Regions from separate parts of the Paenibacillus sp. FSL M7-0420 genome, predicted to be linked through region 4. Evidence: riboswitches for the same ligand, from Rfam matches in the RefSeq annotation. Region 4 holds a riboswitch; each other region holds the start of a gene.

Region 1 (5,776 bases), 6.1 Mb from region 4:
CGCCGCTGGAGGCGAATGCCGCAGGAAGGCCGGTCATCGCCTATCAGGCTGGGGGAGCGCTCGACACGATTATTCCATACGTTAACGGCGTGTTTTTCCAGCACCAGGAAGTTGATGATTTGCTTAAGGCCATTGATGAGGTGGAGTCCTATGCGTGGGATATCGACCAGATTATGGGCCATGCACGCAAATTCGATGAGCAGGCGTTTATGGTTCAGTTCAAGCAGTATGTGGAACAGGCCTACGTCAATTTCCTAAAAGGAGGATGAAAGTATGAAACTCGCAGTTATTGGTACCGGCTATGTAGGACTTGTATCAGGCGTATGCTTTACCCTAAATGGAAATCATGTCATCTGTGTGGATAAGGATGAGGAGAAAATCAATAAGCTGAACCGGATGGAATCTCCCATCTATGAGCCGGGCATTGAAGCCCTGATCGAAATGAATCTGCGCGAGGGGCGGCTGAGCTTCTCGTCCGATCTTCAGGAGTCGGTCCGCCGCTCCGATATCGTCATTCTGGCCGTGGGTACACCCTCCCTGCCGGGCGGCGAAGCCGACCTGAGATATATCGAAGGGGCGGCTGCCGAGATTGCGCAGGCGATGGAAGGCTACAAGATCATTATGACCAAGTCAACTGTTCCTGTCGGCACCAATGAGCGAATCCGCCAGCTGATCTCCTCCCTCACGAATCATCCCTTCGATATCGTCTCTGCGCCTGAATTCCTCCGTGAAGGCTCCGCAATCCGCGATACGCTTCATCCCGACCGGATCGTGATCGGACTGGATAATCCGGCGCTTGAGCCCACGATGCGCGAGCTTCATCAGGGATTTACGGACAACGTATTCGTCACGGATATCCGCAGCGCCGAGATGATCAAATATGCTTCGAATGCTTTTCTGGCGACGAAGATCTCGTTCATTAATGAGATTGCCAACATTTGCGAAAAGGTAGGAGCGGATGTCACCGAAGTCGCAGGCGGCATGGGGATGGACCAGAGAATCGGTTCGACCTTCCTGCAGGCCGGTATCGGTTATGGCGGCTCATGCTTCCCGAAGGACACCAACGCGCTGATCCAGATTGCCGGTAACGTGGATTATGAGTTCAAGCTGCTCAAATCCGTCGTTGAAGTCAATAAAGGCCAGCGCTTCATGATTATCTCCAAGCTCCATGAATCGCTCGGCAGCCTGCGCGGCGCGGTCATCGGCATCTGGGGGCTTGCGTTCAAGCCCAATACCGATGATGTCCGTGAGGCCCCGGCCCGTGAGATCGTCGAGGCGCTGGTCGCCGAGGGCGCCATCGTGAAGCTGTATGATCCCATCGCTGCCGAGAATTTCCGGCGCGAGTACGATCACCCGCAGCTCCGCTGGTGCGGGCTGGCCGAAGAAGCTGCCGAGGGCAGCGATGCCGTCTGCCTGCTGACCGACTGGAGCCAGTTCAAGGAGATCAACCTGCACGTGCTTGCGGGCACCATGCGCCGCCCACTGCTGATCGACGGCCGCAATGTCTACACCAAAGAGCAGATCGAAGGCACCGGCCTCGAATATATCTCCGTTGGCCGCCCGCAGATGGGCGGGCTTAGCGGATTCTCCGCCAGCGTGGCTGGCGCGGTCTAATCTCTCTGGCGGAGTGCGCCGGCAGTGGGCCGCACGGCGAATGAGAGGGATAAATCCCATTAAATGCGCCGAAAGCGGGCTGGACGGCGAAATGAGAGGGATAAATCCCCTTGAATGCGCTGAAAGTGGGCTGAACGGCGGAATGAGAGGGATAAATCCCATTAAATGCGCTGAAAGCGGGCTGGACGGCGGAATGAGAGGGATAAATCCCCTTGAATGCGTCGAAAGTGGGCTGGCCGGCGAAATGAGAGGGATAAATCCCATTGAATGCGCTGAAAGTTGGCTGGAAGCGGAAATGAAGAGCACAAGTGCACCTGAATCGCGGGGAAGTTGGCTAAATGAGTAAATGAAGAGCACAAGTGCACCTGAATCCCGGGAAAGTTAGCTAAATGAGTAAATGAAGAGCACAAGTGCACCTGAATCTCGGGAAAGTTGGCCAAATGAGTAAATGAAGAGCACAAGTGCACCTGAATCCCGGGAAAGTTGGCTAAATGAGTAAATGAAGAGCACAAGTGCACCTGAATCCCGGGAATGTTAGCTGAACGAGCAAATGAAGAGCACAAGTACCCCTGATTTCCCGGATTCGAGCCAAATGGAGCAACTGAGCAGCACTAGTGCCTAGTACTTAACTAACCAGCTTCTGCCGCCGCGAACTTGTGCGGCAAGCCCTTGGCACAAGAGTCTTGGATTCCGGTCTTGAATCTTGGTCTTGAATTCTAATGTCTTGGAACTTGTTCTTTCCAGCCGCTAACTCAGCGGCGACGCCTTGGAACAAGCGGCACTTAAGAGTCTTTGAGCTTTTGAATCTTTCTCCGCCGCAACAGTAGGCGGCAACCAGGGATTCACTGTCGTGAAGGCAGGCTGCCGGCAACCAGGATTTCAACTGCTGCTGCCGCAAGTATAGCGCGGCAGCCCGGCCCCCTTGCCGCTACAACAAGCCGGCAATATCGGATCTTTAGCCGGGAGCTTCGCCTGCGGGCGAAGCGGATGTAAAAGCACAGCCTGTTATGAAATGGAGCGGAGAGGAATTTTGGAGCTGTAGGAGCGTTAGCGTCCGCCTTTGTATTTGGATTTCTACCGCGAGAAGCGGTTTTAATCAAGAAATCCAAATACAACAGCGGCCGTAAGCCCAAAATTCCTTGCAGCGACCCTCATAACAGGCGGGATTTTAAATTACAATTCCAGCAACAAGAAATACCCAATAACAATACGATATGGAGGGTTCACTATGAAACTAGTACTTCTATCAGGCGGCTCCGGCAAGCGGCTCTGGCCGTTGTCCAATGACTCACGCTCCAAGCAATTTCTGAAGGTACTGGAAAGCCCGGCAGGTGAACCGGAATCGATGGTACAACGGGTATGGAGACAGCTGGAGGAGAACGGCATGGCCGGGTCCTCTTATCTGGCGACCGGACGCAGCCAGGTGGAGATGATCCAGAGCCAGCTCGGCAGCGGGGTGCCGATCATCGTGGAGCCGGAGCGGCGGGATACCTTCCCGGCTATTGCGCTGACGGCGGCCTACCTGTATTCCATCGCGGGGGTGTCCCCAAGCGAGACCGTGGCGATTCTGCCGGTGGACCCATACGTGGAATCCTCCTTTTTCGAAACGGTGCTGCAGCTGGAGAACACCATGCTGGTGAGCGGGGCGAACCTGGCGCTGATGGGCGTAGTTCCCGAGCATGCTTCGGAGAAATACGGCTACATCATTCCAACGGGCGCAGATGCGGGAGCGAATGGTTACCTGCAAGTGAGCCACTTCCAGGAGAAGCCTGACCGTGTGCAGGCCGAGGAGCTGATCAGCCGGGGAGCGCTCTGGAACTGCGGAGTATTCGCCTTCCGTCTGGGCTACCTGCTGGATATCCTGCAGCGCAAAGGGCTGCCGCTGAATTACGAGGAGCTGCAGAAGCAGTATAAGCTGCTGTCCTCCATCAGCTTCGATTACGAAGTGGTAGAGAAAGAAGAGAACATCGTCGTGCAGCCTTATGCCGGATTCTGGAAGGACCTGGGTACCTGGAACACCCTGACCGAGGAAATGACCAGCAACCATGTCGGCAAAGGCTTCATCACCGCTGATTCCGAGGGCACCTGCCTCATTAACGAGCTGGATATTCCGATTACGGTCATCGGGGCGAAGGATCTGATTATCGCCGCCAGCCCGGACGGCATTCTGGTGACACACAAGGCCGAGAGTCCGCGGATCAAGGAAGTGCTGAAGACTTTTGAACAAAGACCGATGTACGAGGAACGCCGCTGGGGACACTACAAGGTGATCGATTATGTGAAATATGATGAAGGCAACGAGGTGCTGACCAAGCGGATTTTCATCAATGAGGGTAAAAATATCAGCTATCAGCTGCATCACAAACGCAGTGAAATCTGGACCTTTGTCAGCGGCGAAGCAAGCATTGTGATTAACGAGAAGATGCACAACGTGAAGGCAGGGGATGTGGTGCGGATACCGGAAGGGACCAAGCATGCCATTCTTGCTCTTACCGATGTGGAGTTCATTGAGGTGCAGACAGGCTCTGAGCTGGTAGAGGAAGACAATATCCGTATTACTCTGGACTGGGAGGATATCGCTCTACATCAGTTCATTTCTTAGGTCTAACTTATCTATTTAACCAATTGTTACAATTTTAAATCAGGTATTGAGAACTATTTTTTAGACAAATTTTGTTTTTACTCTACATTAAATTTGCATATCGACGATACTTACGGTAAGAGGGATTGATCCTTCCAAAACGACAATGGCAAACCTAATCGAAAGATAGGGACGCAAAGCTATAGGGCCTTCGCAAGAGTGGCAGCCTGGCTACCGAAAGGAAGAGAATATTGTGAAAACTTACCGTAAGTCTCGTTTGCTCTGCGCTGTGCTGTCGCTGGCCGTGGTATTGTCTGCTGTACCCGTGGGATTGGGAATCGCCCCGTCCACTGTCAAGGCTGCCTCCTCTACAGGAGCGCCCGTGAACCCTAATGCCTCAGCCGAGGCGGTCAAGCTGCTGAACAATCTGTATGATATCTCGGGAAATGGAATTATTACAGGGCAGCATGACTATTTCGAGAGTCCGGATGAGCTGAGCAACAAGCTAAAGGGAACAAGCGGACAATACGCCGCACTGCATGGTTATGAGCTTGGAGCAATCGGTGGACAGAGTGAGAGCGGAGTCGCTGCACAACGCAAAAATATTGTCTGGAGTGCAACGAACTGGTCCAGAGCGGGCGGCATTGTCGCCATGACCTTCCACCAGAACCTGCCGGGCACCAAGTACGAATGGTCCAATGTGCAGAAGTCAATCAGCCAGGCACAATTCAACAAATACGTAACCCCCGGTACTACAGAGTATAATGCGCTGATCACCGATCTGGATAAAGTAGCCGTCTCTCTGAAAAGCCTGCGGGATGCCAAGGTTCCCATCCTGTGGAGACCGTACCATGAAATGAACGGCGGCTGGTTCTGGTGGGGGAAGAAAGATAATTTCTCAGCTCTATGGAATATTATGTATGACCGTTTCGTAAACGTTCATCAATTAAATAATCTGATTTGGGTATGGAACCCGAATGCGCCGAATGCCAACTCTGATCCCTATGCACGGACTTATCCGGGTGCGGACAGAGTGGATGTGCTGGCAGCGGATATATATAATAACGACTACTCGAATAAATATCATGATGATCTGACCAGCCTGGCTGGCGGCAAACCGATCGGCATCGGCGAGAACGGTGAAATGCCGAATATCTCGAAGCTGAAGCTGACCCAGCAGAATTACGTGTTCATGATGAACTGGGGCAAGATGCTCTATGAGAATAACAGCACGGCTACGATCAAGAATTTCATGAATGACAGCTACACACTGACCCGTGACCAATATAAGGCCTGGACTGCTCCAGTGGCGGCCCCTAAGCCAACCGCAACACCGACGCCTACAGCAACACCAGCGCCTACAGTAACACCGACACCAACGGCAACCGCAACGCCGACGCCAACAGCAACGCCAACCGCAACATCGGCACCAACCGTTGCGCCGATTCCGAAGCCGGTCCCAACCTCCGGTGATACGGAGAGCAAGCCTGGCCAGAATGGGTTGCTTGGAGAATACTTCAAGAACATGACACTCTCGGGGACACCGGTTATGGTGCGTAACGATGAGGTCATCAGCTTCAA
Region 2 (5,776 bases), 6.5 Mb from region 4:
AAAGCCGCCTGCCGGACTGCAGATCAGTCCTTCTGGAAGAACACGATCATCACGCTGGCCAGCTGCATCGGATTCTTCGTCATCATTCCGGGAATCATATACAGCCTGTCCTTCATTCCTTCACTATCTGCGTCGGCAGAGGGCTTCACCGTTAAGGGGCTGATTGATGCCCAGAAGAATATGTACAACTATCACAGCCAGCTTGTAGCTACACATCCGTTCGCCTCGTCCTGGTGGGAGTGGCCGTTCATGAAGCGTCCGGTGTGGTTCTTCAGCGGCGGCGAAGGCTTGCCTGCAGGCAAGGCGAGCAGCATAGTAACGATGGGCAATCCGCTGATCTGGTGGACAGGAATCTTCACGATGCTGGCTGCTGTATGGTTCACCCTGAAGCGCCGGGACAAGAGCCTGTATATGATCTGGATCGGCTTCTTCTCACAATATGTTCCGTGGATGCTTGTGCCGCGTGAGACGTTCCTGTACCATTACTTTGCGATGGTGCCGTTTATGATTCTATCCATTGTGTACATCCTGAAGCTGCTTGACGGCAGGTTCCAGGGTGCCAGATATCTGCGGTACGCCTATGTTGCGGCCGCCGCCATCCTGTTTGTAATGTTCTATCCGGTATTGTCCGGCATGCAGGTGAACAGCAGTTATATCATTCATGTACTTCGCTGGTTCCCTTCCTGGGTATTCTAGGAGGGGAGCTGTAAGAGCCGCATAGTTGCTCAAAGCTGATGTTGATGAAGCGCATCAAGGAAGCTGTGGCTTACAATAAATTTAGGAGGAACCCTTGTGAAGGCCAGATATAGTGTAATTGTGCCCATGTATAATGAGGAGGAAGTCATTCAGGTAACGTACGAGCGGCTCAAAAAAGTAATGGATGGTTGCGGCGATTCCTATGAGCTAGTATTCGTCAATGACGGCAGCCGGGACCGTACGGCTGAGATTATGCGCGGCATAAGCAATACGGATGAGCATGTCAAGCTGATTGACTTCTCCCGTAACTTCGGCCATCAGGTGGCGATTACGGCGGGTATGGATTATGCTGAAGGCCAGGCTGTTGTGGTCATTGACGCAGATCTCCAGGACCCGCCGGAGGTCATCCTGCAGATGATCGCCAAGTGGAAGGAAGGCTATGAGGTAGTCTATGCCAAGCGGCTGAAGCGCCACGGAGAGACCTTCTTCAAGAAGGTGACAGCCAAAATCTTTTACCGTCTGCTCAGCAGCATGACCAGTGTGGAGATTCCCACGGATACCGGGGACTTCCGGCTGATCGACCGTAAGGTCTGCGATGTGCTGCGCGGCCTGAAGGAGAAGAACCGTTATGTACGGGGGCTGGTAAGCTGGGTCGGCTTCCGGCAGACCATGGTGGAATATGTGCGGGAGGAACGCTTCGCCGGGGAGACGAAATATCCGCTTAAGAAAATGATCCGCTTTGCGCTCGACGGAATCACCTCCTTCTCGCACAAGCCGCTCAAAATCGCCTCGTATATCGGATTCTTCCTGTCCTTCTCCAGCTTCATCTACCTGTTTCTGGTCTTATTCCAGAAAGTCTTCACCTCTTGGACTGTACCGGGCTGGGCCTCCATTGTCGGGGTTAACCTGCTGTTTAACGGCATTGTGCTGATGCTGCTGGGCGTCATCGGGGAATACATCGGACGGATCTATGATGAATCGAAGGACAGACCGCTCTATATCGTAAGCGAGACACGGGGCTATCCGGATGCCGAGACCGAAGACACGCGGAAGGAAAGCGACTATGCAAAATAAGGCCTGGAGCGCAGGCATGATCCAGTTTCTGAAATTCAATGCGGTGGGCCTGCTTAACACGTTCATTGATTTTGCGGTATTTACCCTGCTGCATTCCCTGGGGATGCTCAACACCCCTGCACAGATTATTTCCTACAGCGCCGGGACGGCCAACAGCTTTGTCTGGAATAAGAAGGTGACCTTCAAGGGCCGGGACAGAGGAGGCAATAGCGGCTTTGACCGGATGCAGCTGGTGAGATTTATTGTGCTGAATCTGCTGGTGCTGGGCATTTCGGTGCTGCTGATTCATCTGCTGACTGACCGGCTGGGAGTCCAGGTGCTGATGGCCAAGGTGCTGGTTACCTTTATTACAGTAATCATTAATTTCTTTGGAAGCCGGAAGTGGGTATTCTAAAGAGATAGAGCGTATATCTTCCCCGTATTCTGCGGAGGCAGCACTTATTCTATATTGCGGAGGCGATTGTCATGCGGAAGTTATCCTATTTGATTATACTTGCCGGGGTCCTGATTATGCTCTACCCCAAAGGAAGCGAATGGTACGAGGACCGTCAGCAGCAGAAGCTGCTGGAAGAGGCTGAACAGGCCTATAGTGAAATCGTTCCTTCGGCTACGGCTCCTGCCAGCCAGGATCTGAGTAAGCCTTATGCGGAAGTCACCCAGCTGCTGGCGGAAGAGTCTGGTGCGGAAGAGCCGGTGCCCACTACAGCGCCCGAGATTGAAGTGGGAGGCAAGATCACCGCTATTATTGAAATCGATAAAATCGATCTGAAGCTGCCTGTACTGGAGGGCGCCAACAAGACCAATATGAAGCATGCAGCGGCGCATATGAAGGAGACAGCTCCGATTGGCGCGGTAGGCAATGCAGCGATTGCTGCGCATCGGTCAAGAACGGCAGGGCGGCTGTTCAACAGATTGGATGAGGTTGGTAAAGGGGATACCATTACTGTTATTACAAGCGGACAGGAATACAAGTATGTTGTATATGATGTATCTATTGTAGAGCCTACCGATATTTCGGTACTGAAGGGAAAGGATGACGATAAGATTTTGACCCTTATTACCTGTGATCCGCTAGTCAACCCTACCCACAGACTCATCATTCACGCGAAGCTGACCTGATTCTATCAGGACAAGGCGATAAAGGTCGAAAAAACATAAAATTTTAGTATATTTGTGGTGAAATCTAGCAATTGGGTCTTGCTAATAGATATAGATATGGTAAGATATAACTATGAAAGCTAATACACGATAAACGGCAAACCTATCGAAAGGTAGGGACGCAAAGCTACAGGGCCTTCCCGTCATGGATGGCAGCCAGTTACCGAATGAAGAGGCTTTTTTTGTTTGTTTTCATTCTGGATCTGTCATTATGTGGTAGTAGATTGGACAGATAAAGCTTATACGATAACGGCAAACCTATCGAAAGGTAGGGACGCAAAGCTAAAGGGCCTTCCCGTAAGAATGGCAGCCAGCTACCGAAAGGGGTTTTATCCATGAAGAAGTTTTATTTAATGCTGATTACGCTTTTTGTGATCGTCACTTCCGTGCAGACAGGCACTGCTCAAGCAGCAAATGCAGATTCAAGCTGGTTAAATGTTGGACAACTTGATCAAGGGATTATCGGGGTTTCGTACGATGTTCCTAAGGACAAGAAGATGAAGCTCATGATTACCAAGGACAATAACAGCTATACTTACAACTTATACACTTCCAAACCGACCGAGACGTTCCCGCTGCAACAAGGTAATGGCTCTTACAAGGTCTCCGTTCTTGAGAATACTACCGGCAACAAATACAAAGTACTATCTTCCGAGACTGTATCTCTCTCCATGAGCAATGTGAATGCCGTATATTTGAGCTCTGTACAGAATGTAAAGTGGAGTTCTTCCGATAAATCCGTTCAAAAGGCAGCACAGCTTACAAAGGGTCTGACCACAGATGCAGACAAAGTTAAGGCTATCTACAATTACATCGTAGCTAACGTGAAATATGACTACTCTCTGGCCAACAGTGTAAGCACGGATTATATTCCGAACAACGACAACACACTGGCTACCAACAAAGGGATCTGCTACGATTACGCTTCCTTGTTCGCTACTATGCTCCGCAGTGAAGGGATTCCAACCAAGTTGGTTATGGGGAATACAAGCTATGTAACTTCATACCATGCCTGGAACGAAGTGTTCCTGAACGGCAAATGGGTGACGATTGATACTACAGTGGATGCAGGTCTGGGCAAGAAAACAGCAACAACAGAACTGGTCAAATCAGCAAGCAAATATACTGCAGCGAAATTCTACTAAGAATAGCTGTGAACTATAGCATTATCTGAGACTAACCCGCTTAATCATTAAGCGGGTTATTTTTATTTATATAAAGGTTGCTTTTTAATAGAAGGATAGGTTATTATAAATAAGCGTTGTTGGAGCGGCAAAGGAAATGAGAGATTACTTAAATAAGTGATTTCAAAAATAAAGCTTGCATTGCTCAGAAGAACGTGATATATTATAAGAGTTGCTGGTGACGATAACATCGCCGCTAACAACGAGCTTGATCTTTGAAAACTGAACAACGAGTGAGTATCTGGAGATCACTTCGGTGAGATCCAAAATTAGAGAATGTAAATTCTCGTCAGATGTTTCAAAATGAGCAATCGCTCTTTCTAAATACCAATTTGGAGAGTTTGATCCTGGCTCAGGACGAACGCTGGCGGCGTGCCTAATACATGCAAGTCGAGCGGAGTGTGAAAGGAAGCTTGCTTCCTTTCAGACTTAGCGGCGGACGGGTGAGTAACACGTAGGCAACCTGCCCTCAAGCCTGGGATAACTACCGGAAACGGTAGCTAATACCGGATAATTTCTTTTTTCTCCTGAGGAGAGAATGAAAGGCGGAGCAATCTGCTGCTTGGGGATGGGCCTGCGGCGCATTAGCTAGTTGGTGGGGTAACGGCCCACCAAGGCGACGATGCGTAGCCGACCTGAGAGGGTGAACGGCCACACTGGGACTGAGACACGGCCCAGACTCCTACGGGAGGCAGCAGTAGGGAATCTTCCGCAATGGGCGCAAGCCTGACGGAGCAACGCCGCGTGAGTGATGAAGGTTTTCGGATCGTAAAGCTCTGTTGCCAGGGAAGAACGTCCGGTAGAGTAACTGCTGCCGGAGTGACGGTACCTGAGAAGAAAGCCCCGGCTAACTACGTGCCAGCAGCCGCGGTAATACGTAGGGGGCAAGCGTTGTCCGGAATTATTGGGCGTAAAGCGCGCGCAGGCGGTTATTTAAGTCTGGTGTTTAAACCTTGGGCTCAACCTGAGGTCGCACTGGAAACTGGGTGACTTGAGTACAGAAGAGGAAAGTGGAATTCCACGTGTAGCGGTGAAATGCGTAGATATGTGGAGGAACACCAGTGGCGAAGGCGACTTTCTGGGCTGTAACTGACGCTGAGGCGCGAAAGCGTGGGGAGCAAACAGGATTAGATACCCTGGTAGTCCACGCCGTAAACGATGAGTGCTAGGTGTTAGGGGTTTCGATACCCTTGGTGCCGAAGTTAACACAGTAAGCACTCCGCCTGGGGAGTACGGTCGCAAGACTGAAACTCAAAGGAATTGACGGGGACCCGCACAAGCAGTGGAGTATGTGGTTTAATTCGAAGCAACGCGAAGAACCTTACCAGGTCTTGACATCCAACTAACGAAGCAGAGATGCATCAGGTGCCCTTCGGGGAAAGTTGAGACAGGTGGTGCATGGTTGTCGTCAGCTCGTGTCGTGAGATGTTGGGTTAAGTCCCGCAACGAGCGCAACCCTTGACTTTAGTTGCCAGCAGGTGAAGCTGGGCACTCTAGAGTGACTGCCGGTGACAAACCGGAGGAAGGTGGGGATGACGTCAAATCATCATGCCCCTTATGACCTGGGCTACACACGTACTACAATGGCCGGTACAACGGGAAGCGAAGCCGCGAGGTGGAGCCAATCCCAGCAAAGCCGGTCTCAGTTCGGATTGCAGGCTGCA
Region 3 (5,776 bases), 2.4 Mb from region 4:
GAGCCTTCTGAGGCCCCGGGCTGGATCAGGGCCGAGGTCGAGTTCAACACACCGGAGTCTGCGTGCCGGATCATCCTGTCCCTGGGTCAGGGCATCAAGGTGACGGCACCGCCTGAGCTTGCGGATACGGTTGCTGCGGCTCTGCGCGAAGCGGCAGCATTATACGATTTTTAATAATAGACCAAATGCACTAGTATCCCCTATAATATTACAATACACATTATTATTTATAGGGGGACTTTACATTATGGACTGGATGAACAAGCTGCCGTTGAAACAAAAAATCGTCACCGGATGTTACCTGGTTGCCGCTTTATTCGCTGTCCCTGTCTTAATTACGCTAATCCTTATGGACAGGCTGCTCATCGGCATTATTCTTGTCGCTGTCCTGGCAGCGCTGACTTACCCGCTTGCGCGCTTCATTGAGAGAACGCTTACATCTTCATTTGAGGATATCTCCAATGTGACGCACACGATTGCCAAAGGCGACTTCACCAGCCGTGCTGACGAGAATGGCTCCATGGGCGACATTAGCCGCTCCTTCAACACCATGATTGACAAGCTCAAAAAAATCCTCACCGATGCCTCACAGATTACCCGTCAGGTTATGGACGCCAGCCGCGGGATTGAAGACAAGAATCAGAACCTGAAGTTTGTCATGGCGCAGGTGGCCTCCTCCTCCAATGAACTGGCCCTCGGTGCTAACGAAATCTCGGTGGATATCGCTGATATGACCGAATCGATCAAGGATATCGAAATCAAAGTCTCCAATTATACGAATTCCACCAAGGAAATGAATAGAAGGTCTGTACATACGCTGGAATTGGTAGAACAGGGGCGGCAATCGGTGGATACCCAAGCCGAAGGCATGCGCAAGAACATCCAGGCTACCCGGAAGGTGGCGGATACCATCGAAGCCCTATCGCATAACGCACGAGGCATTACGATGATTACCAAGACGATTACTGAAATTGCTGAACAGACCAATCTGCTGTCGCTCAATGCTTCTATTGAAGCCGCCCGTGCAGGCGAGCATGGCCGCGGGTTCGCAGTTGTTGCCCAGGAGGTCCGCAAGCTGGCCGAGGAATCCACCGCTTCAACCAAAGAGGTGTTCGGTCTGGTACGCAGCATCGAAGCGGATATCAAGCAGGCTATTGATAACATCGCCATTAACGAAGAGGTAGTCCAGGTGCAGAATGAGATGATTACGGAGACGGCCAACATCTTTGCTCAAATTGTGCATAGTGTCCAATACATAACCGAGCAGATTGCCTCTTTCTCCGCAGAGAGTGACCTTATGCTGGAGAGCGCGCTCAAGATCTCCGGGGCGATCGAGAATATCTCAGCCATCACCCAGGAGACCGCCGCAGGGACGGAAGAGGTATCCGCAGCAATGAACGAACAGATTCATGCTCTGCAATCCGTAGCTGAGGAGACAGAGAAGATGACCTCCGCAGTCTTCAACCTGCAAAAAACGATTCATATTTTCAAATTTTAACCCCGGCACAAAGAGACACGCCTGCGGAATTTTCTGCGGGAGGTGTCTCTTTTTTTGGGCAAAACAAAGATTGTTATGTAATATTCACAAATTGTTGAAATTGTGCATAACGGTAAAAAACGTGCTTTGCACTTCTTTACTATAGTCGTTCTATTGTCATAGATTGTCTATAAGCTAACCTCTCACATCACCGCTACTTAAGTCCTATCACCGAAATTTGCAATGCTGTATATCTAGCGATTTCTTAATATTTTGCAGTAAATCAGGAATGTAATGAGTCTTTGGGCTCACTTCCCATATTAACCAACCTAAATGGCCATTTGCATTTTAAGACTTTAGTCTTCCAGAGACAACCATTTTCAAAAGTTTGAAAATCCAAATATTTAGCCATTTTTACTCCTGAATATTCGTCAAATTCCGAGTTTCTTCTCACAGGGGTTATTGACAAAAGAGGAGCAAGGAATATATTGTAAAGGAAAATTCTCCACAAATTCATTTATAACCGCATACCGGCAAAATTCACCGAAAGGGAATGACGCAAAGCCATGGATCTACAGTCTCATTTCTGAAGTGGGATCATGACAGCCAGGTTGCTGAAAAACTGTGAACGCCTTAGGTTTCGCGTTTGATTATGGTGATTCGTGCAACAGACCTGTGCTCCAATGTTGAGTACAGGTTTTCTATTGCTGACGTATACAAATAACAACTTGCGGGGTGGATGTTCTGAAGACAGTTGCAGATTATATGGCGGAAGCATTACGCAATCTGGGAGTCACTCATTCTTTTGGAATCATAGGCAAGTCTATTTGCCCCATCGCTTTGAAAATGGTTGACTACGGTATAGAGTTCATCCCCGGCCGGCACGAATCCAGCTCCGGCTTCGCCGCCGGCGGTTATGCTCTGAAGACCGGCAGTCTCGGGGTAGCCTTCGGCACCTCCGGTCCGGGCGGAACGAATCTGCTCACCGCAGCAGCGCATGCCAAGGCCAATAATCTTCCCGTCCTCTTCATCACCGGACATCAGTCCATCAAGGAGCTGGGCATTCCCCAATGTCAGGATTCCACTTCCTATCTGGCTGATTTGGCGGATATGTTCCGGCCGGCCACCCTCTTCAGCAAGCTCGTTGAACGCGGCGATCACTTCAGCACGATTTTCAACCATGCCCTATCCATCGCCCTCGGTGACCGGAAAGGTCCGGTCCATCTCTGCATTCCGTTTGATGTGCAGACAGAGCGGCTCGCGGAATGCCGGATTGTTCTGCCGGAACGCGAGGGACTAGTCAGTTATCAGAACTATGACCGGGTCATCTCGGCGATTAATCAATCCGCCAGACCGCTGATCATTGCCGGTAAAGGCGTCAACCGTTCAGGTGCCCATCAGGAACTGGTCCAGCTGGCCGAAACCTTCAACATTCCTGTAGTCACCTCTCCAGGCGGCAAAGGCGCCATAGCTTATGATCACCCGCTCTACCACGGTCCGGTCGGCGTCGGCGGCTCTTCGCACGGCGATGAATTGCTGAACAACAGTGATCTGTTCATTGTTCTGGGCTCCCGGCTGAGCGACATGACCATCTGCAACCTGAAGCCGGAGAATCATCCGCAGCAGCTGATCCAGTTCGATGTAGATCCAACCTTTGTCGGCAAAATACTGTCCTCATCCACCATCGCTGTCGGCGGGGACTTAAGGGACAACCTGGCACTGTATCTTCAGAAGCTGGACTCCTCTACGGTCACCAGGCATGAAATCACAATCTCCAATGCTTACAATGACGAGCTGCCCGTGCTGGCCGGCCTCTCTCTGGCTTCGGTAATGAGCACGATGAGCGACTTGATTCCTTACAACAGCAGCGTGTTTGTAGATGACGGCAGCCATGGCTTCAATGCTGTGAAATGGTTCAATGTCCGCAGGCCCGGCAGCTTCATATTCGATGCCTACTTTGCCTGTATGGGCAATTCAATTGGCATGTCCATCGGCGCCAAGGCTGCCTCTCCCGGGGAGACTGTCTTCTGTATTACCGGGGACGGCTGTTTTATGATGCTCGGAGCTGAAATAAACACGGCCGTTTGCAAGGACATTCCGGTAATTTTCATCGTGGTGAACAATATGCAGCTGGATATGGCGCTCAAGGGCATGGAGAAAACGACCGGCCGGATTGACGGTACGATCTTCGAGGTTCCGATGGATGCCGTGAAATTCGCCGAATCGCTGGGTGCAGCCGGCTTCCGCTGCGAGACGCAGGAGGAGTTCGCTGCCGCAATCCGCGAAGCTGTGGCCCTTAACAAGGCAGCTGTCATTGAACTGCTGACTGACCGTGATGAAATGCCTCCTACGGCGCACCGAACGCTGGATCTTACGTAAGGAAGCCATATCCGCACACCTTTTCTAACCTACTGTCAGGAGGACATAACGTGAACAAGAGCATGAACAGCGGACTCGATCATTTCACTGATCTCTCAGGAGATTATGGGGCCAAGGCCCTGGCTCCGATCAAAGAGCATTTTCCGGAATTAGCCGAATATATCATGGGCAATGCTTATGGCGATATTTTTCAGCGGACCACGATTGGCTCTGACTGGAAGGAGATTGCAGTGATCTCGTCTCTGATTACGATGGGGCAATATGAACAGCTGGGGGTTCATTATGTAATGGCGCTCCGCGTTGGCATGACCGTCGAGCAGATCAAGGGTGTGCTGCTGCATCTGACCCCTTGCGTCGGTGCCCCCCGGGTGATTTCGGCCTTTAATGTGCTGCTGGATACCCTGGAGGAGATCAAAGAAAAATCTTCATAATTCTACAAATTTCGACTTTTCAATTGCACATTTCAGGATGATCTGGTTATAATGAAGGCAAAATATCCCAAATCGAACTGCGGTTTTGTCGAATAGAGTCGCAGAAATAATGTTTTGGAGGTATTGGAAATTACACTTAGGGAGAGATCAACATGGGACAATTTATTTTGAAGACAGATACTGCGAAGAAAGTAATCAATATTGAGCTGGAGGGAACCTTCTCTAACGAGGACGGGCTCAAATCCATACAGGCTTACCAGCAGACCATTAACCCGATCAGCCCTGCTGAATATGCACTAGAGATCGACTGCCGCAAGCTGAATGTAACAGCTCCTGATGTTGTACCGCTGCTTGAAGGCTGCTTCATCATGTTCAAGGCTGACGGCTTCCAGAAAGTGAGTCTTACCCTGGAAAATAACCCGATCCTCAAAATGCAGCTGGCACGCCTGGGCCGCAAAGCCGGACTTGAGAACCTGGAGATCACTTCAACCGTACAAGCTTAATAAATACAATTTAAACCTAAATCAGCCGCTTGAAACGCACATGCTAATTCATTCATTGAACCGGCTGCTAATGCCGGAAGAGAGTTTTGTAAGAAGCAGATTCGTGAGAAGTATAGCTAACAAAACTTTAGGAGGTCTGTACTATGGCGGGGATTCGCATTAAGGACATTGATATCTACCATCCAGACAAAAGAATCGGCAATGACTTTTTCATACAGCATTTTGACGATAAAGGTATTGATATCCGTGGACTGCTGGCTACTCTGGGCCGTCAAAACCGCTACAGCATCGACAGCCCGGATGAGAACTCCCTGACAATGGCTTTTGAAGCCGCAAGTAATGTTCTGGAGAAGACCGGTCTTACCGGCCCTGACATTGACCTGATCGCTTATGCAAGCCAGACTCCTGAATATATATTTCCTACGAACTCATTGATGATTCACCGCCTGATTAACGGGGCCTCGCATACCATCTGTATTGACAGCAATGCCAACTGTGCCGGAATGACCGCCTCGGTTGAACAGGTCAGCCGCCAGATGATGGCGAACCCGAGAATCCGCCGCGCTCTCGTCATCGGCTCCGATTATGTGGCGCCGCATGCGGACAAGAATGATCCGGTATATTACGCGAACTTTGGTGATGCCGCTGCCGCTGTCATTCTGGAGCGCGATGAGCATTCGGTCGGCTTCATTGACTCTATCTACCAGACAGACACCTGTGTGTACGGCAACTCTCTGTTCCCGGCAGAAGGCCTGGCTAAGCTCGGACGCACCGGTGTGGCCGCAGGAGAGTTCAATGTGAAGTTCATTCCATTCGATGATTCCATCTGTGTGGATGCTGCTTCCGAATCGATCAACACTCTGCTGAGCAACAACGGGATTGCCCCTGAATCGGTCAAGGCTGCCTGCTTCTCACAGCTGTCTCTTCCGAACATCCAGGCCGTCTCCGGCAAAACCGGCATTAACCCTGAGGCCGCAGTCTACATA
Region 4 (5,776 bases):
CCTTGCCCTGCTCCTCTACAGCCAGCACTTCATTAATGACATAGCCGGGCCAGGCCTTGACCTGCCCGGTCAACAGCGGACTCAGATCGTATTTGACCGGCATCTCTTCGATTTGCGAAGGGTCGATGCCCGCGCTTTTCTCCATGGCCCGGAAGGTCAGCTCTTCGTTGCCGCCCAGCTTAATGCCTACCTTTTGCCCGACAAGGTCCTCCATCGTCTTGATCCCGGACTCTTTGAGTGTGAACATGACGAACGGGGTTTTGCGGTAGATCGCGGATAACGCTTTGACAGGGACGCCTTTCTCTCTGGCGATGACGACCTGGTCGGCACCCGTAACTCCGAACTCCTCACTGCCGGAAGCTACCATCTGCACAGCGGGGAAATCCGAGCCCCCCGGGCGGATCTCAACATCCAGCCCCGCTTCTTTATAGAAGCCTTTTTCCACCGCGGTATAAAAGCCGGCAAACTGCGCCTGGTGAATCCACTTCAGCCGGAGCACCACCTTCTTCAGCTCGCCTGAGCCTTCCGCTCCCTGGCCTTCGGCCTTACCGGCTTCCGTAGTGTTACCGCAGGCGGTCAGGAGCAGCATCAGCGAGGTTAACAGCATCAGCGCTTTCGTTCTGGACTTGTTCCACATGGTTATTCCCCCGTTTATGAATGATTTAGTATTGCTCCAGCGCACGCAGCACCGCTTGTGAATCACTTACACTGCCGAACACCCCGCCCTGCATTTGAACCATACTCAGCGCCGCCAGGTGATTCGCTTCATCCGTCGCTCCCGTGCAATCCGCAAGAATCAGACACTCGTACCCGCGGTCATTGGCTTCCCGCATCGTGGTGTGTACACAGACATCGGTAGTAATACCAGTCAGAATCAGATGGGTAATTCCTTTATTCTTCAGGATCAGGTCCAGGTCCGTTGCGTAAAAGCTCCCTTTGCCCGGCTTGTCTATAATGTACTCTCCGCCAGCAGGCGCCAGCTCCTCAATGATCTGCCAGCCGCGCTCCCCCCGCACGAGGATTCGTCCCGCCGGTCCTTCGGAGCCGATCTCGGCCCCAATCTGGCGGCTGCGCCACCGTTTGTTCGCCGGCAGATCCGACAGATCCGGCTTATGCCCCTCGCGGGTATGGATCACGGTGAACCCTTCAATCTCCCGGATACGTGCCAGCAGCCGCTGAATGGGCTGAATCGCCCTCGCTGTTAATGAGAGGTCATAACCCATTCTCTCGACGTAACCGCCCTTGCCGCAAAAATCCGTCTGCATGTCGATAATCATCAGCGCTGTCTTCGCCGGGTCCACAGCCCCGTCATAAGGCCAGATGTAAGGTGTTGCTGCAATCTGCATGGTTTATGCTCCTCTCCTGATGTCGCTATCTCTATTAATGTTATATTAGTTAACATTAATTCGCGTTTCCTTGGTATGAGTTAGATTATATTACAATGAATTTGGGATGTCTTCGGTTTTATTACGAAATAATACACTGAATGTTTGTGTTTATTTACATAGTTAACATATACATAACATTTATACTCGCAATACTCCTTATCAAAAAGGAACACTCCGGGTCTTACCAAGCCCAGAGTGTCCCAACAGTTCAATGCTCACACTTTCCTCCTTCTGCCTCTTCCATAAGCTGTAAGCGCTGGGAAACCAGTTTTTTTGTCGAAATAGAGCTGCATATTTCGAGTTTTTTGATAAATAGGCATAATATAGTTGAAAAATAGCTCTTTAAGTACTAGAATTAAGCTTGTTTGCAGAAGTTAATGACGCATAAGAACTATTTATGATTCTTTTTGTCGATTGCAGTCGACCACTATTCATTGCCTCTACAGGATGTATATCATTGATCTATTTCTAAAGGCAAACTCCCCGAAAGGGCAGGACGCAAAGCTATGGGCCTAAGAACGCCAGAATCTGCGTTTACGGTTGCCAGGCTGCCAATAGAGACCACTTAAGCCAGCTGTTCAGGAGGGGAAGCCTCCCAGGCTTGATGATGTTCTTTTTCTGTACGAATTGCCATTGATCATACGAAAAAGTGAGGTTACAACCATGCCGCAGCAGGATATCGAACCAAGCCGATATGAATTCGTAGAGTCCCTGATGCTCGAACGTAAAGGTCTCCTGGATTCATTCTCTGTGGAGGGCCGGACTTCTGACGGGACAACTGGAGATAAGAATGGAATTATCCTCGTGCAGGACAACCAGATATTTATTACTCCCCCGCTCCCCGGAGGTGCTCCCGCCCGCATTTCTGCGATCCACCCTGTTGTCCTGAAGATCAACTGGAAGACCGTTACAGAACCAACCGAGGTGACCAGGGCGGATTATATCACTTGGGAGATCTGTGAGAAGCCGCAATATGAAATTACCGTATCGCCTGACAAGCTCAAGGTCCACTTCACTTTATACCGTGCAGAGAAGTACGCCTGGAATCTGGTCAACTGTCCTGCCGCCTTCGAAGCGGTTGTCCGTGCCCAGCCCAATCCGGCGATGCTGCTGTCCACGCTCACCATAGAACAGATTATCGCCTCACTGGACAACCGTTTTATTCTGCGCAACCTGAACATTCCCGCCCTGTACGCGGAGCTGGAGAACCCTACATATCTTCCCGTTTGCATCGCTGAAGGAAGATCCCCGCTGCCCGGCAAGGAAGCCCGGCTGGAATTCCTGCTGCCGGAGCATACACTGGAGGGGAACCGGATGCTTCAGGGACAGGGAGCCCCGGGTCAGAAGCCTGAGGATACCATGGAGTATCTCCGTTTCCCGGGGGCCCCCTTTACCTTTGCAGGCGAAGTCTTCGCCCGCAAACTGCCGCCCGAAGAAGGCATTCCCGGCCTCGATACAGACGGAAGGGTACTGCCCCCTCCCCCGCCGCAGGATCTCTACTTTGCTGCCGGTAATCATGCCAAGCTCCTTCCCTGCGGTCATATCGTGGCCCGGCATACCGGCAGACCCCGCATCTGCGGAGGAAACAGCAGCGTCCGGATATGTGACTTCCCTCCGGCCTGTCTGCTGACCAGCGAGATGACCGATCCTGCGGGCGATGTTATGTTCGCAGGTGACATCATTGTACCGGGAGATCTGGAAGGACCTGTACGGGTTGAAGCCCTCGGGAATGTGTACGTCTATGGCGATATCCGCCAATCTACAATTATAGCCACCGGCAGTATTTACGTTAGCGGCCAGGTCACCGGCAGCGGCCTGTACGCCGGACACGCCGGGGTACTGCAGCATCGTCTGCATAGCCTCGCAAGCCTGCTGCGGACAGAGACGGACGGACTGCTGGAGGCAGCGCGCCAGCTGGCCAAGAATGTGGAATCCCGCCAGCAATCCGTGAATTACGGCCTGGTAGTCATGCTGCTGCTGGAAGATAAATACAGCCACCTCGGCAGCCTGATCCGTGATCTTCAGGCTGCCCTGAGCCGTATGAACGGAGAGTTCGGCTCCGGCACAGACCCGCTCCGGCAGATGCTTGAGGTATTCGCCCATCCGGGACAATTCACCGGGTACATCACAGACAGTGTGCTAAGCCGCTTCTCCAGGCTGCTCCTCAAGCTGAGCGAGGAGATTGAGCTGCTCCAGGAGGAGCATGCGGTAATTAATCTTGCCCGGTCGCAGGAGAGCCGCCTGGAGTCCGGCGGCAAGCTGCTTGTGCGTGATTCTGCTAAGACTACTACTATATAAGGAGAAGTGAGCGCGTGAGATATAACCGTCTGGGCAATAGCGGCCTGCAGGTGTCCGCCCTGGGTCTTGGAACCAATTCCTTCGGCAAACGGGCAGATCAGGAGACCTCGGTCCGCATTCTGCACACCGCTATGGATCAGGGCATCAATTTCATCGATACCGCCAATATCTATGCCGGCTCTGAATCGGAGCGGATCATTGGCCTTGCGCTTGAAGGCAGACGCCATAACGCTGTGCTGGCGACCAAGGCCGGATTGCCGAAGCATGAGGGACCCGGCGGCAGCGGCTCTTCGCGCCATCATCTGATGCAGGAGCTGGAGGGCAGCCTGCGCCGGCTGAAGACCGACTATGTGGATCTGTACCAGATTCACACCTTCGACCCCTACACACCGCTGGAGGAAACACTGCGCACGCTGGATGATCTGATCTCCGCAGGCAAGGTGCGGTATATCGGAGCCTCCAATTATGCCGCCTGGGAGCTGATGAAGGCGCTCGGAATCAGCGAAGCGCGTAACTGGGCGAAATACATCTCTATCCAATGCAGCTATTCGCTGGCTGACCGCACGCCCGAAGCCGAGCTGCTTCCGCTCTGCCTGGATCAGGGTCTGGGCATCATCCCATACTTCCCTCTGGCGGGCGGCATTCTTACCGGCAAATATGCCGGCAGCAGCAGTGCCCCTGCCGGCTCCAGAGCAGAGACCGATCCGAACTTCCGCCGCTTCCTTACCCCGGAGCGCATCTCGCTCGGGGAGCAGGTTCAAGCAATTGCGGAGGAGATGGGCACTTCACCTGCGGCTCTATCCCTGGCCTGGCTGATGAACCGGCCCGCCGTCTCCACGGTGATTGTCGGCGCAACTGCAGTAGAGCAGGTACAGCATAATCTGCAGAGTCTCTCTGCTTCACCGGATGCAGGAACACTTGAGCAGCTTGACCAGGCCAGCGCCGCCCTCCGCACCGGCGAGCCGTTTGCAGTCTACCGGCTGCCGTAAACGCTGACGGTGATGTTCATATCCATACACAAAAGCGAGCCTCCGTATACGGAGACTCGCTTTTGTGTATTTTGGCTAATGCTGAATCTGTATGGTATTAGACCGCAGCAATGAACCGCTCCATGTCTTCCTGTACGGTAGTAATCCCGCCGATACCGAAGGTATCGACCAAGACCTTGGCTACATTAGGCGACAGGAACGCCGGAAGTGTAGGACCCAGGTGAATGTTCTTCACGCCCAGATGCAGCAGCGCCAGCAGTACGATGACCGCCTTTTGCTCATACCAGGCAATGTTATAGGAGATCGGAAGATCGTTGATATCCGCCAGACCGAACACTTCCTTCAGCTTAAGCGCTATAACCACAAGGGAATAGGAGTCATTGCACTGACCGGCATCAAGCACGCGGGGAATTCCGCCGATATCGCCAAGCGCCAGCTTGTTATATTTGTATTTGGCACAGCCTGCGGTAAGGATCACCGTGTCACTAGGCAGCTCTGCTGCGAAGTCGGTGTAATAATTCCGGCTCTTCATCCGTCCGTCGCAGCCGGCCATGACGAAGAATTGCTTGATGGCGCCGCTCTCTACCGCTCCAACCACCTGATCCGCCACATTCATTACAGCCGCATGCGCGAAGCCGCCGATAATCTCGCCTGTCTCAATCTCCACCGGAGCGCTGCAGCTCTTGGCCTGCTCGATCAGGGGTGAGAAATCCTTCTCTCCGTCCGCGCCTGCCGCGATATGCTGAATTCCCGGATACCCGGTGTTGCCTGTCGTGTACAGCCGGTCTTTGTAGCTGTCCTTCGGCGGCACGATGCAGTTCGTGGTCATCAGAATTGGACCATTGAAGCTGGCAAATTCCTCATTCTGCTTCCACCATGCATTGCCGTAGTTGCCAACGAAATGGCTATACTTCTTGAAGGCCGGATAGTAGTGGGCCGGCAGCATCTCACTGTGCGTATACACATCCACTCCGGTACCCTCGGTCTGCTTCAGCAGCGCCTCCATATCCTTAAGATCATGACCGCTGATCAGAATACCAGGATTCGTGCCCACACCAATGTTCACTTTGGTAATCTCAGGGTTGCCGTAGGCTGCTGTGT

Evidence for each region. Region 4 has a riboswitch for cyclic di-GMP ahead of MKX51_RS29650 (flagellar assembly protein A). Riboswitches for the same ligand answer to the same signal wherever they lie in the genome.
Region 1: another riboswitch for cyclic di-GMP. It lies ahead of MKX51_RS03565 (PA14 domain-containing protein); the one in region 4 lies ahead of MKX51_RS29650 (flagellar assembly protein A).
Region 2: another riboswitch for cyclic di-GMP. It lies ahead of MKX51_RS01625 (transglutaminase-like domain-containing protein); the one in region 4 lies ahead of MKX51_RS29650 (flagellar assembly protein A).
Region 3: another riboswitch for cyclic di-GMP. It lies ahead of MKX51_RS19390 (thiamine pyrophosphate-binding protein); the one in region 4 lies ahead of MKX51_RS29650 (flagellar assembly protein A).

Annotation. Positions count from the first base shown of each region.
Region 1 covers NZ_JBBOCJ010000001.1:832,549-838,324, forward strand. Annotated here, with positions in the region: gene MKX51_RS03550 (glycosyltransferase) at 1-269, shown strand, start outside; gene MKX51_RS03555 (UDP-glucose dehydrogenase family protein) at 274-1,614, shown strand; gene MKX51_RS03560 (sugar phosphate nucleotidyltransferase) at 2,843-4,216, shown strand; cyclic di-GMP riboswitch class I at 4,354-4,434, shown strand; gene MKX51_RS03565 (PA14 domain-containing protein) at 4,449-5,776, shown strand, end outside.
Region 2 covers NZ_JBBOCJ010000001.1:377,121-382,896, forward strand. Annotated here, with positions in the region: gene MKX51_RS01605 (glycosyltransferase family 39 protein) at 1-696, shown strand, start outside; gene MKX51_RS01610 (glycosyltransferase family 2 protein) at 793-1,770, shown strand; gene MKX51_RS01615 (GtrA family protein) at 1,760-2,164, shown strand; gene MKX51_RS01620 (class D sortase) at 2,236-2,889, shown strand; cyclic di-GMP riboswitch class I at 3,015-3,096, shown strand; cyclic di-GMP riboswitch class I at 3,170-3,250, shown strand; gene MKX51_RS01625 (transglutaminase-like domain-containing protein) at 3,264-4,073, shown strand; rRNA gene MKX51_RS01630 (16S ribosomal RNA) at 4,442-5,776, shown strand, end outside.
Region 3 covers NZ_JBBOCJ010000001.1:4,507,584-4,513,359, forward strand. Annotated here, with positions in the region: gene MKX51_RS19380 (helix-turn-helix transcriptional regulator) at 1-174, shown strand, start outside; gene MKX51_RS19385 (methyl-accepting chemotaxis protein) at 248-1,498, shown strand; cyclic di-GMP riboswitch class I at 2,000-2,096, shown strand; gene MKX51_RS19390 (thiamine pyrophosphate-binding protein) at 2,243-3,856, shown strand; gene MKX51_RS19395 (carboxymuconolactone decarboxylase family protein) at 3,907-4,287, shown strand; gene MKX51_RS19400 (hypothetical protein) at 4,440-4,790, shown strand; gene MKX51_RS19405 (3-oxoacyl-[acyl-carrier-protein] synthase III C-terminal domain-containing protein) at 4,934-5,776, shown strand, end outside.
Region 4 covers NZ_JBBOCJ010000001.1:6,912,684-6,918,459, forward strand. Annotated here, with positions in the region: gene MKX51_RS29640 (ABC transporter substrate-binding protein) at 1-637, opposite strand, end outside; gene biuH (biuret amidohydrolase) at 663-1,346, opposite strand; cyclic di-GMP riboswitch class I at 1,852-1,944, shown strand; gene MKX51_RS29650 (flagellar assembly protein A) at 2,052-3,686, shown strand; gene MKX51_RS29655 (aldo/keto reductase) at 3,701-4,675, shown strand; gene hcp (hydroxylamine reductase) at 4,773-5,776, opposite strand, start outside.